3 regions of the Rossellomorea sp. NPDC077527 genome follow, and region 1 is predicted to be linked to each of the others. Evidence: riboswitches for the same ligand, from Rfam matches in the RefSeq annotation. Region 1 holds a riboswitch; each other region holds the start of a gene.
What was found. A riboswitch is a leader RNA that binds a small molecule or an ion and turns the genes downstream of it on or off. The one in region 1 is predicted to bind S-adenosylmethionine.
Positions count from the first base shown of each region.

Region 2: it holds a riboswitch for S-adenosylmethionine, as region 1 does, so the genes downstream of both, ACIGG7_RS21195 (methionine biosynthesis PLP-dependent protein) here and ACIGG7_RS20760 (homoserine dehydrogenase) in region 1, are expected to answer to the same signal.
Region 3: it holds a riboswitch for S-adenosylmethionine, as region 1 does, so the genes downstream of both, ACIGG7_RS08790 (methionine ABC transporter ATP-binding protein) here and ACIGG7_RS20760 (homoserine dehydrogenase) in region 1, are expected to answer to the same signal.

Region 1 covers NZ_JBITVL010000007.1:133,754-137,033, reverse strand. Annotated here, with positions in the region: gene ACIGG7_RS20765 (DUF2254 domain-containing protein) at 1-984, opposite strand, end outside; SAM riboswitch class I at 1,242-1,352, shown strand; gene ACIGG7_RS20760 (homoserine dehydrogenase) at 1,491-2,738, shown strand; gene ACIGG7_RS20755 (aspartate kinase) at 2,783-3,280, shown strand, end outside.
Region 2 covers NZ_JBITVL010000008.1:57,620-60,899, forward strand. Annotated here, with positions in the region: gene metC (cystathionine beta-lyase) at 1-791, opposite strand, end outside; gene ACIGG7_RS21195 (methionine biosynthesis PLP-dependent protein) at 784-1,908, opposite strand; SAM riboswitch class I at 2,001-2,106, opposite strand; gene ACIGG7_RS21200 (tryptophan--tRNA ligase) at 2,227-3,225, opposite strand.
Region 3 covers NZ_JBITVL010000002.1:704,867-708,146, reverse strand. Annotated here, with positions in the region: gene ACIGG7_RS08800 (AAA family ATPase) at 1-522, shown strand, start outside; gene ACIGG7_RS08795 (GNAT family N-acetyltransferase) at 785-1,348, shown strand; SAM riboswitch class I at 1,475-1,580, shown strand; gene ACIGG7_RS08790 (methionine ABC transporter ATP-binding protein) at 1,692-2,717, shown strand; gene ACIGG7_RS08785 (methionine ABC transporter permease) at 2,707-3,280, shown strand, end outside.

The DNA.
Region 1 (3,280 bases):
CATCTGGTCAATGGTGTTGGAGGCCGTTTTGGGATCATCATTTCCCAATGATTTAATCGCCACCTCTGCGAGTTTATGAATTCCCATCTGCAGGTCTTGAATCTCTGTTTCTTTATGCCCCATCTCAATAAAGTGCAGATAAGAATCAATGGAGATGTTGGCTGTTTCAGGCCCCCATATACTTAATAACTTATTGCCGGCGAGAACATAATCGCCCACTTTATAATGAAGTTGAAGGACAAGATCCTCTCTCTGTGCAAGTTGGATCATTCCCTGAAAATCGACTAATTGAATGTATCCTGAACTTTTAGCCTTCACGTGAACGATGTTTTTCTTTTCTTCTTCCATGATGTCCCCAGTTTCAGTGGTGCGATGTGCTTCTAGATCTTTCTTCAGAGTCTGGTGGATCATCCCTTCAGACACCTGCTTCATATTGTACGTAATATTATGGACCTGCATCCATGTAGACACATGGTTAATAAAAAAGATGAAGGTAATAGCTGATAGAAAGGCCAGTCCAATCGTGATCATGGGTGCAGCGACAAACATTTCCTTCTTTGAACTTCCGATAAACAGAAACAGAAGAAGCACGTAAACAAAACTGCCATTGAAAATACCGAGGGCGTGCTGTGTCTGTTTGTCCGATATAAAATTCAATAGCATTCTTGGTGAAAACTGTCCGCTGAACGTCGTCAACACGACAAGCAGAGAGTTAAGTGTGAAGGCACTGAGTGTCAGAACGCCGCCGATCAGTGTGCTCACCAGAATTCTGGTGACAGAAGCATCCATACTTAAAAAATCGGACAAATACTGAGAGATTTCCAGTTGAAGGTCTAAATAAAGAGTAATGACGACCAGCAGTATGGAAAGACATATGTACAAGAAAGGCATATACCAAATGGTCAGGCGAATCTCATGCATACGCTGACGTTTTGACATGAGCAAGTATTTCCGGATGGATGAAGGGAGTATTTTTTCTAACATAATGAAAACGAATCCTTTCTAGTAAATGGATATGGGTTAGTTTTCCCTGCCTGTACCGGTTAAAACCTCCTTAATGAAAAATAGATTGATAGAGGCTGTAGTTTTTTTAAAAAACGTAGTAAACCTATTGGAAATAATGTCATTCGGGACAGTAGAAAGAATTTTTAAAAAATAATGAAAATGGTATTGACGATGGAATGAATCCCCTATATAATCCAATTCATACTCAAATATCAAGTGAAAACATAACGTTATATCTCTTATCAAGAGCGGCGGAGGGATAGGCCCGATGAAGCCCGGCAACCTGCAGGATTAGTCTGTAAAGGTGCCAATTCCTACAGATTCCATGTGGATCTGGAAGATAAGGGGAGGAGCATGTATATGAAGCCCTCTTCTTACAAGAAGAGGGCTTTTCTTTATATCCTCTTTCCACCACGCCCAGTGGATCTTCAGGCAGGAATGAATCAATTGTATGTATGATCTTAGAAGGATAAGGAGGCTGAAAGATGTCAGTGATAAATGTGGCGATTCTGGGGTTTGGGACCGTTGGTCAAGGGGTCTGTGAGGCTATTGAAACTCATCAGGACAGATTGAAGGAAGCACTCGGCAAAGAGGTGAAAGTGAGGGCGATCCTCATCAAGGACCCCACTAAGAAAAGGGAAATCAACCCTTCAATTAAAGTCACCACAGAGTTTAAAGACATACTAGAGATCCCGGATCTTCATGTGATTTTCGAAGCGATTGTAGGAGAAGAGCCGTGTTATACGTATTTATCCGAAGCGATTGAGAAAGGGATCCACATCGTCACGGCCAATAAAGCCATGTTTGCCAAATATGGACCTGATCTATTGGAAAAGGCTTTGAATCATGGGGTTTCAGTTGGTTTCGAAGCGACCACAGCGGGAGGAATCCCGGTCATCGGCACCATCCGTCAACTTATAAAGGTAAATGAAATCAGAAGTATCCAGGGAATCTTGAACGGGACATCCAACTTTATTCTATCCCAAATGAGGAAGCAGGGACTTTCCTTTGAAGCCGCCCTGAAGCAGTCTCAAGAAAAGGGGTATGCAGAGGCGGATCCAACGAGCGATATTGAAGGGTACGATGCATTTTATAAACTCCTCATTCTGAGTCAGACGGCTTTTGGCAGGCAGCCGGAGTGGAAGGATGTCAGGCGTAAAGGGATCACGCACTTGACGGCAGAATGGCTGCAGGCAGCCGAGTCCTTCAGGTTGCGCTTTAAACATGTAGGTTCTTTGGAACGCGACGGATTCAATCGAATCAAGGGTGAAGTAAAGCCGATCCTGGTCCACGACACCCATCCTTTTTACGGGGTGGAGGATGTGGAAAATGCGGTTTCACTGAAGGGTAGCCTGGTGGGGAGAGTCACACTGCTTGGGCCCGGTGCGGGAAAACGTCCGACGGGAAGTGCCATGGTGGAGGATTTTCTTTCGTTAATACAGGGGAAATACACGGATTCTCCTGAAAGCACGGTGCACAATGAGGAGATTCGAGAAGGTAGCAGCGGGCAATGGGTCTTGCGTGTACGAGCAAATGAAGAATATCAAAGCTGGATTACGCTCTTCACATTAAAGGACCGAATTCAGCTGGGCAGTCACCTGTACGTCTTTGTAGAAGGAAAGAAAGAGGACATAGAAGCGCTCCTTCAATCACAGGAACAGATTCAGGCGGTTTCCATCCTGGACGAAATTCCTCTTGAGAATGAAGTGAAGGAAGGCGTGGCCGTTTACTGACACCTTTTGGGAGCAAATAGATCTGAAAGAAAGTAGGGGATCACTTGAGTATCATCGTTCAAAAATTTGGTGGAACCTCTGTAGGTTCTGCGGATCGGATTAAGCGGGTGGCAGGTTATGTCATAAAAGAAAAGGAAAAGGGAAATGACGTCGTGGTTGTCGTATCGGCCATGGCTAGAACGACGGATACCCTTGTCAAGCTTGCGGGTGAACTATCGGAAGTTCCTCAAAAAAGGGAAATGGATATGCTGCTTGCAACAGGAGAGCAGGTCACGATTTCTCTACTGACAATGGCCCTTCAACATAAGGGGATGGAGGCAGTGTCCCTGACCGGCAGGCAGGCGGGAATCCGAACAGACTCGGTGTTTGGAAATGCCAAAATTACATCCATTGATACCGGAAGGATTAAGAAAGAATTATCCGAAGGACGAATCGTAGTGGTTGCCGGTTTTCAAGGAGTTACAGAAGATGGTGAACTCACAACCTTGGGGAGGGGTGGTTCAGATACGACGGCAGCAGCACTCGCTTCCGCCTTGAAAGCA
Region 2 (3,280 bases), on a different contig from region 1:
GCAATCTTATAAGCAGATTCTGAGGATTCCTTTAATCGTACGTGCAGGGTTTTCATCCCTCTTAAGAGCAGCCAGCAATCCTGGACTCCGAGGACCGCTCCAAATGAGTTTTGCAGGAAAGCTAGTTTTCCGGCAATCTCCTCGTTTCCCGTTACGGCAAGCCCTGCTAAAACATCACTGTGCCCTGCAAGGAATTTCGTCGCACTGTGTAGGACAACATCTACTCCCAGACTGATTGGTCTTTGCAACAGGGGTGTCATAAATGTATTATCCAGGAACGTCAAGCAGTTATTTGCCTTCGCAAGCTTCACAACCCCTTCAATATCAGTGATGTTTAAAAGTGGATTTGAAGGCGTCTCCATATAAATAACCTTTGTATTGTGCCTAATTGAACAAGCTACTTCGTGCAGGTCCTTCATGTTCACAAAGGAGTATTCGATACCAAACTTTGTAAGGACTTCAGTGATCATCCTGTATGTCCCACCGTATACTTCTTCGGATACGAGGACGTGATCGCCGCTTGATAACAATAAGAAGCTTGTTGAGATTGCCGCCATACCGGATGAAAAGGCAAAGCCTTTTATCCCTCCTTCCAACTCTGCTATCGTTTCTTCAACCGTTTCCCTGGTCGGATTGCCAGAACGGCTGTAATCGTAGGTCCCGTATTGGTCGAAATCCTGTTGATGGAAAGTAGTGGCGTGCTGAATAGGCGTAGAGACCGCTCCTGTTTCTTTATCAAATCCGTGAGAATGAATGAGTGACGTCTGAAGTGAAAATGGTTTTTTACTCATACGCTGGCACCTCTTTCTCCAATTGATGAAAAACATTCTCCAAGTCTGCTATCAGGTCATCGATAAACTCAATTCCTACAGAAAACCTCAGGAGTCTATTGCAGATCCCCAACATCATCCGTTCCTCTTCAGGAATATCTGCATGCGTCTGTGTAGCTGGGTAAGTGATAAAGCTTTCCACGCCTCCTAAACTTTCAGCAAACGTAATCACGTTTAAATGCTTGAGAAAAGGAGCAATCCATTCTTCTTTTTCGATACGGAAGGAAAGCATCCCGCCTCTTCCGGGATAAAGTACGTCTGTTACACCATCATGCTCTTCAAGGTATTCGGCTATTTGTCTTGCATTTTTTTCGTGCTGTGCCATTCTGAGGCTAAGGGTCTTCATCCCTCTTAATAAGAGCCAGCAATCAAAGGGGGCAAGAACCGCTCCGATTGAATTCTGAATGGTATAAATATCTTCCGCCAACTTCTCTGTGTTTACGATCACGGCTCCTGCCAGCACATCATTATGGCCACCAAGGTATTTCGTTGCACTATGAATTACAATGTCTGCTCCCTGAGTAAGTGGCTTTTGAAGTACAGGGGTATAAAATGTATTATCGACTATTAATAGCAACCCGTTTTCTTTTGCTAAACCAGCTACTTCATCAATAGTTGCTTCGTTCATCAATGGATTGGTTGGGGTTTCAAGAAAAATGGCCTTGGTTCTGTTTGAAATATGTCTTTTTATCAATTCATTGTCACTTGTTTCGACAAAGTGAAACTTGATATTATACTGGGCTTCGTACTGTATGAATAAACGATAGCTTCCCCCATAAAGGTCCTTCGAAACAATCAATTCATCCCCGCTTGAGAATAAACCAAGTATCGCCTGGATGGCCGCCATTCCAGAACTGAATGCAAATCCTCTATGTCCATCCTCCAGTTGGGCAAGTGTTTCTTCCAAGGTCTTCCTGGTAGGATTTCCTGTCCTCGTATAATCATAGCCGGTGGATTGACCGATCCCTTTATGTTCAAATGCTGTAGATAAGTGAAGTGGCATGCTGACAGCTCCGGTTCCAGGATCACTCCGGTTGCCTGCCTGGACTAATAAAGTATCAATATGTTTTCTCAACATTCTTCTCTCCTTTTCTTTCCTTGAAAATGAAAAGGGGAAAAACAAAAAAACCTTCTTATTGAAAATAAGAAGGTTTTATACATTCGTTCTCCCTCTTATCGTCCAAGTTGACATCAACTTGCTGGAATTAGCACCATGCCTCTTTGGCTGGTTGCTGAGGTGTCTTCGGGCCAGTCCCTCTACCTCTCTTGATAAGAAACTATATGAATTTGTGGAAAATAACTTTCCCATAACTTATAACAATGACGATGAAATGTCAATAACAATTAAGAATTATCTGAAAAAATAACGCACCCAATCCTATTTCTCAGTGGAGATTCAATGATAAATTCCCATTTTCTTCTTAATTTCCCTCAGGAACGGAATCGTGGTTTCACGGGCCTTTTTCGCGCCTGCATTTAGTATGGTATCCAGCACGTGTGGATTGGCCATCAGTTCTTCATATTTTGAGCGGGGTTTTTCAATAAATGAATTCATGACTTGAAAGAGCTCTTTCTTCGCTTCTCCCCATCCGATCCCTTCTTTGAACCTCACTTTCATCTTCTCAACTTGATCAACTGTTGCAAATTCTTGATAAAGTGAGAATATGACAGATGTTTCGGGATCCTTAGGCTCCTCAGGGAGAGAAGAATCTGTCTTGATCTTATTGATCAGTTTTTGAAGTTTTTTCGGTTCTTCAAACAATGGGATTGTATTGTTATAGCTTTTACTCATCTTGCGTCCATCAAATCCCGGAAGAACGGATGTTTCTTCCTGTATGACATACTCGGGAAGGACAAAGGTCTCCCTGTATATTTTATTAAAGGTTTCAGCTATGTCCCTTGCTATTTCCACATGTTGAATTTGATCCTTCCCAACCGGAACCAGTTCCGTCCGGAATAGGAGAATGTCCGCGGCCATCAATATTGGATAGGTGAACATACCCATATTGACTCCATTGTCTATTTCTCTTCCACCCTTTTGATTATCATCGACCATCGATTTATATGCATGGGCACGGTTCATTAAGCCCTTAGGAGCAAAGCAAGCGAGGATCCAGCTTAATTCGAAGATTTCAGGTACATCAGATTGGCGATAAAAGACCGCTCGATCAGGATCCAAACCTAATGCAAGCCACGTTGCCGCCACTCCATATGAGAGTTCTTTCATTTCAGCTTGATTATGAATTTTCGTTAGACCATGGTAATCCGCAACAAAATAAGCTACGTTGTAGGATTCAATTTCTGCTAATCTCAATGCCGGTTTAATCGCACCAACATAATTTCCTAAATGAATGTGACCTGTTGGTTTAATCCCTGTCAAAACTTGTTTACTCACCACTGATCCCCCCGCTAAAGTTAATAAATGAACACAAAAAGGGCTCCCCATACCC
Region 3 (3,280 bases), on a different contig from region 1:
AAAACTACATTTGCAAAAGCTTTAGAAAGCAAGTTAAATAATTCTTTTATAATGGACCAAGATAATAACGCTGAATTTTTAAATACATATTATAAGAATCTATTACCAAAACAAGGACCTAACATTCTAAAGCATTCTGTATCACAGGTGATTGTTGATTATGCTAAAGAACACACGGACTTTCATATTATTGCTAGTAGTGCAAACCTTACTAGAAAAGGGAGAAAGTATTTACTAGAAAAAGTATATGATAAAAATGCGTTTGTAAGTATCTTGGTTCATTTTGATATTCCTGATGAAGTTCTTTATGAAAGAGTAATTAAAAGTAAACGAAGTACCAATATACTTAGGGGAGCTTATTCTAACTTTAAGGAAGTACTCTATAGTCAACAGAGCGGTTCTATGAATAAAGATGTTGTGGACCCTGAAGAAGGGGAAGCAGATTATTTATTTGTAATTAGAGATAATAAGGATGTTGATTCTGTAATTAAAGAAATCGTTCATATTGCTAACTGTTTTTGATTCAAATTCATCCTAATATTAAGCTAAAAGGAAAGCCTTAAGAAAACCTGAAACTATTTAGTGCAGGTTAGCAGGTAATGAATTGGTTCATCTTAAAGTTCCCATTCCTAAGAACCTAATATAAGTACATTGATCCCTTGAAGGATTAATGTACTTTTTTGTTGAATTACATTAACAGAAATCTAAACTGGGGTGAAATATAAAAAAGGGAGAACGTTTTTTCATTAAATCTTACTTTAAAGTTTTAGAGAGGGGAAACGAGATGGATCCTATTTTAATAGATGTTCCGTTACAAATCGAAACAGATAGACTCATTCTTCGAGCACCGCAACAAGCTGGGGACGGGAAGGTAGTACACCAAGCGATTAAGGATTCAATTAATGAGCTGAAGAAATGGTTGGTTTTATTTCAGTCCATTCCTACTGTTGAAGAAACAGAAATTCTCCTGAGGAACGCCCATATCGATTTTTTGAAAAGAGAATGCCTTCGCTATCTTATCTTTCATAAGGATACGAATGATTTTATTGGAACGGCTAGCCTTCACAGAATGAATTGGAAGATTTCAAAATGTGAGATTGGATATTGGATTAACTCGCCATTTAGTGGCAATGGATATATGACAGAAGCTGTAGGTGAGTTAACGAACCTTGGCTTTCAGAAATTCAAGTTTAGAAGAATTGAAATAAGATGTGAATCAGCAAACAATAAAAGTCGTTCGGTCGCAGCAAAACTAGGTTTTGAATTGGAAGGAACCTTACGGAATGATGATTTATCCGCAGATGGCAGCAAGATAACTGACACTTGTATTTATTCAATCATTAAGTAAACATTATTGAAAATAAATCAAAAAGGATTTTAATATTCAAAAACAGGATTGACAATCCAACTAGAATCCTTTACCATTACCCTAATGCAAAAACACATCATAACTTTAATTTAATAAAGCGATATCTTCTTATCCAGAGAGGTGGAGGGACTGGCCCTGTGATACCTCGGCAACGGGTTCTTAATGAATACCGTGCCAATTCCATCAAGTCATATGACTTGAAAGATGAGAAGAGCGGGACATATACATATTTTTGTGCCTCTCTTCTTATGAAGGGGGGCACTTTTTATTTGAGCCAGGACAGGATTCAAGAAGAATACATAGCGAAAGGAGCAAGTCCTGTATGATCAGAGTTCAGAATGTTACGAAAGTTTTTGAGACGAAGGATGGACCGTTCACCGCATTGAAGGATGTTTCCTTTGAAGTGAAGAAGGGAGAGATTTACGGCGTGATCGGATTCAGTGGAGCGGGAAAAAGCACGCTTGTCCGATGTCTCAATTTTTTAGAGAAACCATCATCGGGTGATATTTTCATAGAAGGGCGCAGCCTGAAAGATCAGTCGGCCATCGATTTGAGGAAAGAGCGGCACCGTATCGGGATGATCTTTCAGCACTTTAATCTGTTTCAATCCCGGACGGTGGCAGGGAATATCGCCTATCCTCTGAAACTGGCAAAATGGCCGAAAGAAAAAATCAGCGAGAGAGTAAAGGAGTTGCTCGCGTTTGTCGGACTCGAAGATAAAGCGAAGCATTATCCCGATGAACTGTCAGGAGGGCAGAAGCAGAGGGTAGGGATAGCAAGAGCACTGGCGACATCGCCTTCGATTCTGCTCTGCGATGAAGCGACATCCGCCCTTGATCCTCAGACGACGGAATCGATTCTGAACTTATTAAAGAGAATCAACGCGGAGTATGGGATTACGATTGTGATGATCACCCACGAAATGGGGGTCATCCGGGAAATCTGTGACAAGGTCGCGGTGATGGAAAATGGAGAAATCGTGGAAGAGGGAAGCGTCTTCGATATCTTCTCCAACCCGCAGACCTCGACAACGAGAAACTTTGTGAAGAGCGTCATGAATGATCAGCTGCCGGCATCGGTTCTAGACAAATTGAATGACAGCAAAGAAGGGCGCATCTGCCGCCTCATTTTCAAAGGTGATTCAACGGGCGCGCCGATTCTTTCTGAAACGGCCAAGACATTCAATGCCCATATCAATGTATTATTCGGCCAGATCACGGAACTCCAGGGCAAGCCGTTCGGGAATCTCATCGTACAGATCATCGGCAGCCAGAACGAAACGGAAGAAATCTTGGATTATTGGAAGAACAGATTATTCGTAAGCGAGGTGGAGAAGCGTGCAAGTTAACTGGGAATTATTCTGGCCAAGAATTATTGAAGCGACATGGGATACCGTGGCGATGGTGTCATTCTCCCTTCTATTTGCCACGTTGATCGGGCTTCCCCTCGGCATCATCGTCGTGGTGACGAGGAAGGGGCACTTACTTGAACATAAAGCCGTCTTTTCCGTATTGAGCAGCATCATCAACGTGTTTCGTTCGATTCCGTTCATCATCTTGATGGTGGCCATCATCCCTTTTACAAGATTGGTAGTGGGGACGTCGATCGGAACGGGGGCGGCTGTCGTACCGCTGGTCGTATTTGCCGCACCGTATATTGCAAGACTGGTAGAGAGTTCGCTCCTTGAAGTGGAACCGGGTGTCATTGAAGCGGCGGAGTCCATGGGGGCCGGGCCGTGGCAGATCATCTTCGGGATCCTCATCCCGGAAGCACTGAGTACACTGGTCCTGAATATCACGATTGCGACCATCGGCCTTGTCGGTGCATCGGCCATGGCCGGGGCAGTCGGTGGCGGTGGCCTTGGAGATCTGGCCATCGCATACGGATATCAGCGATTTGAAACATCCGTCA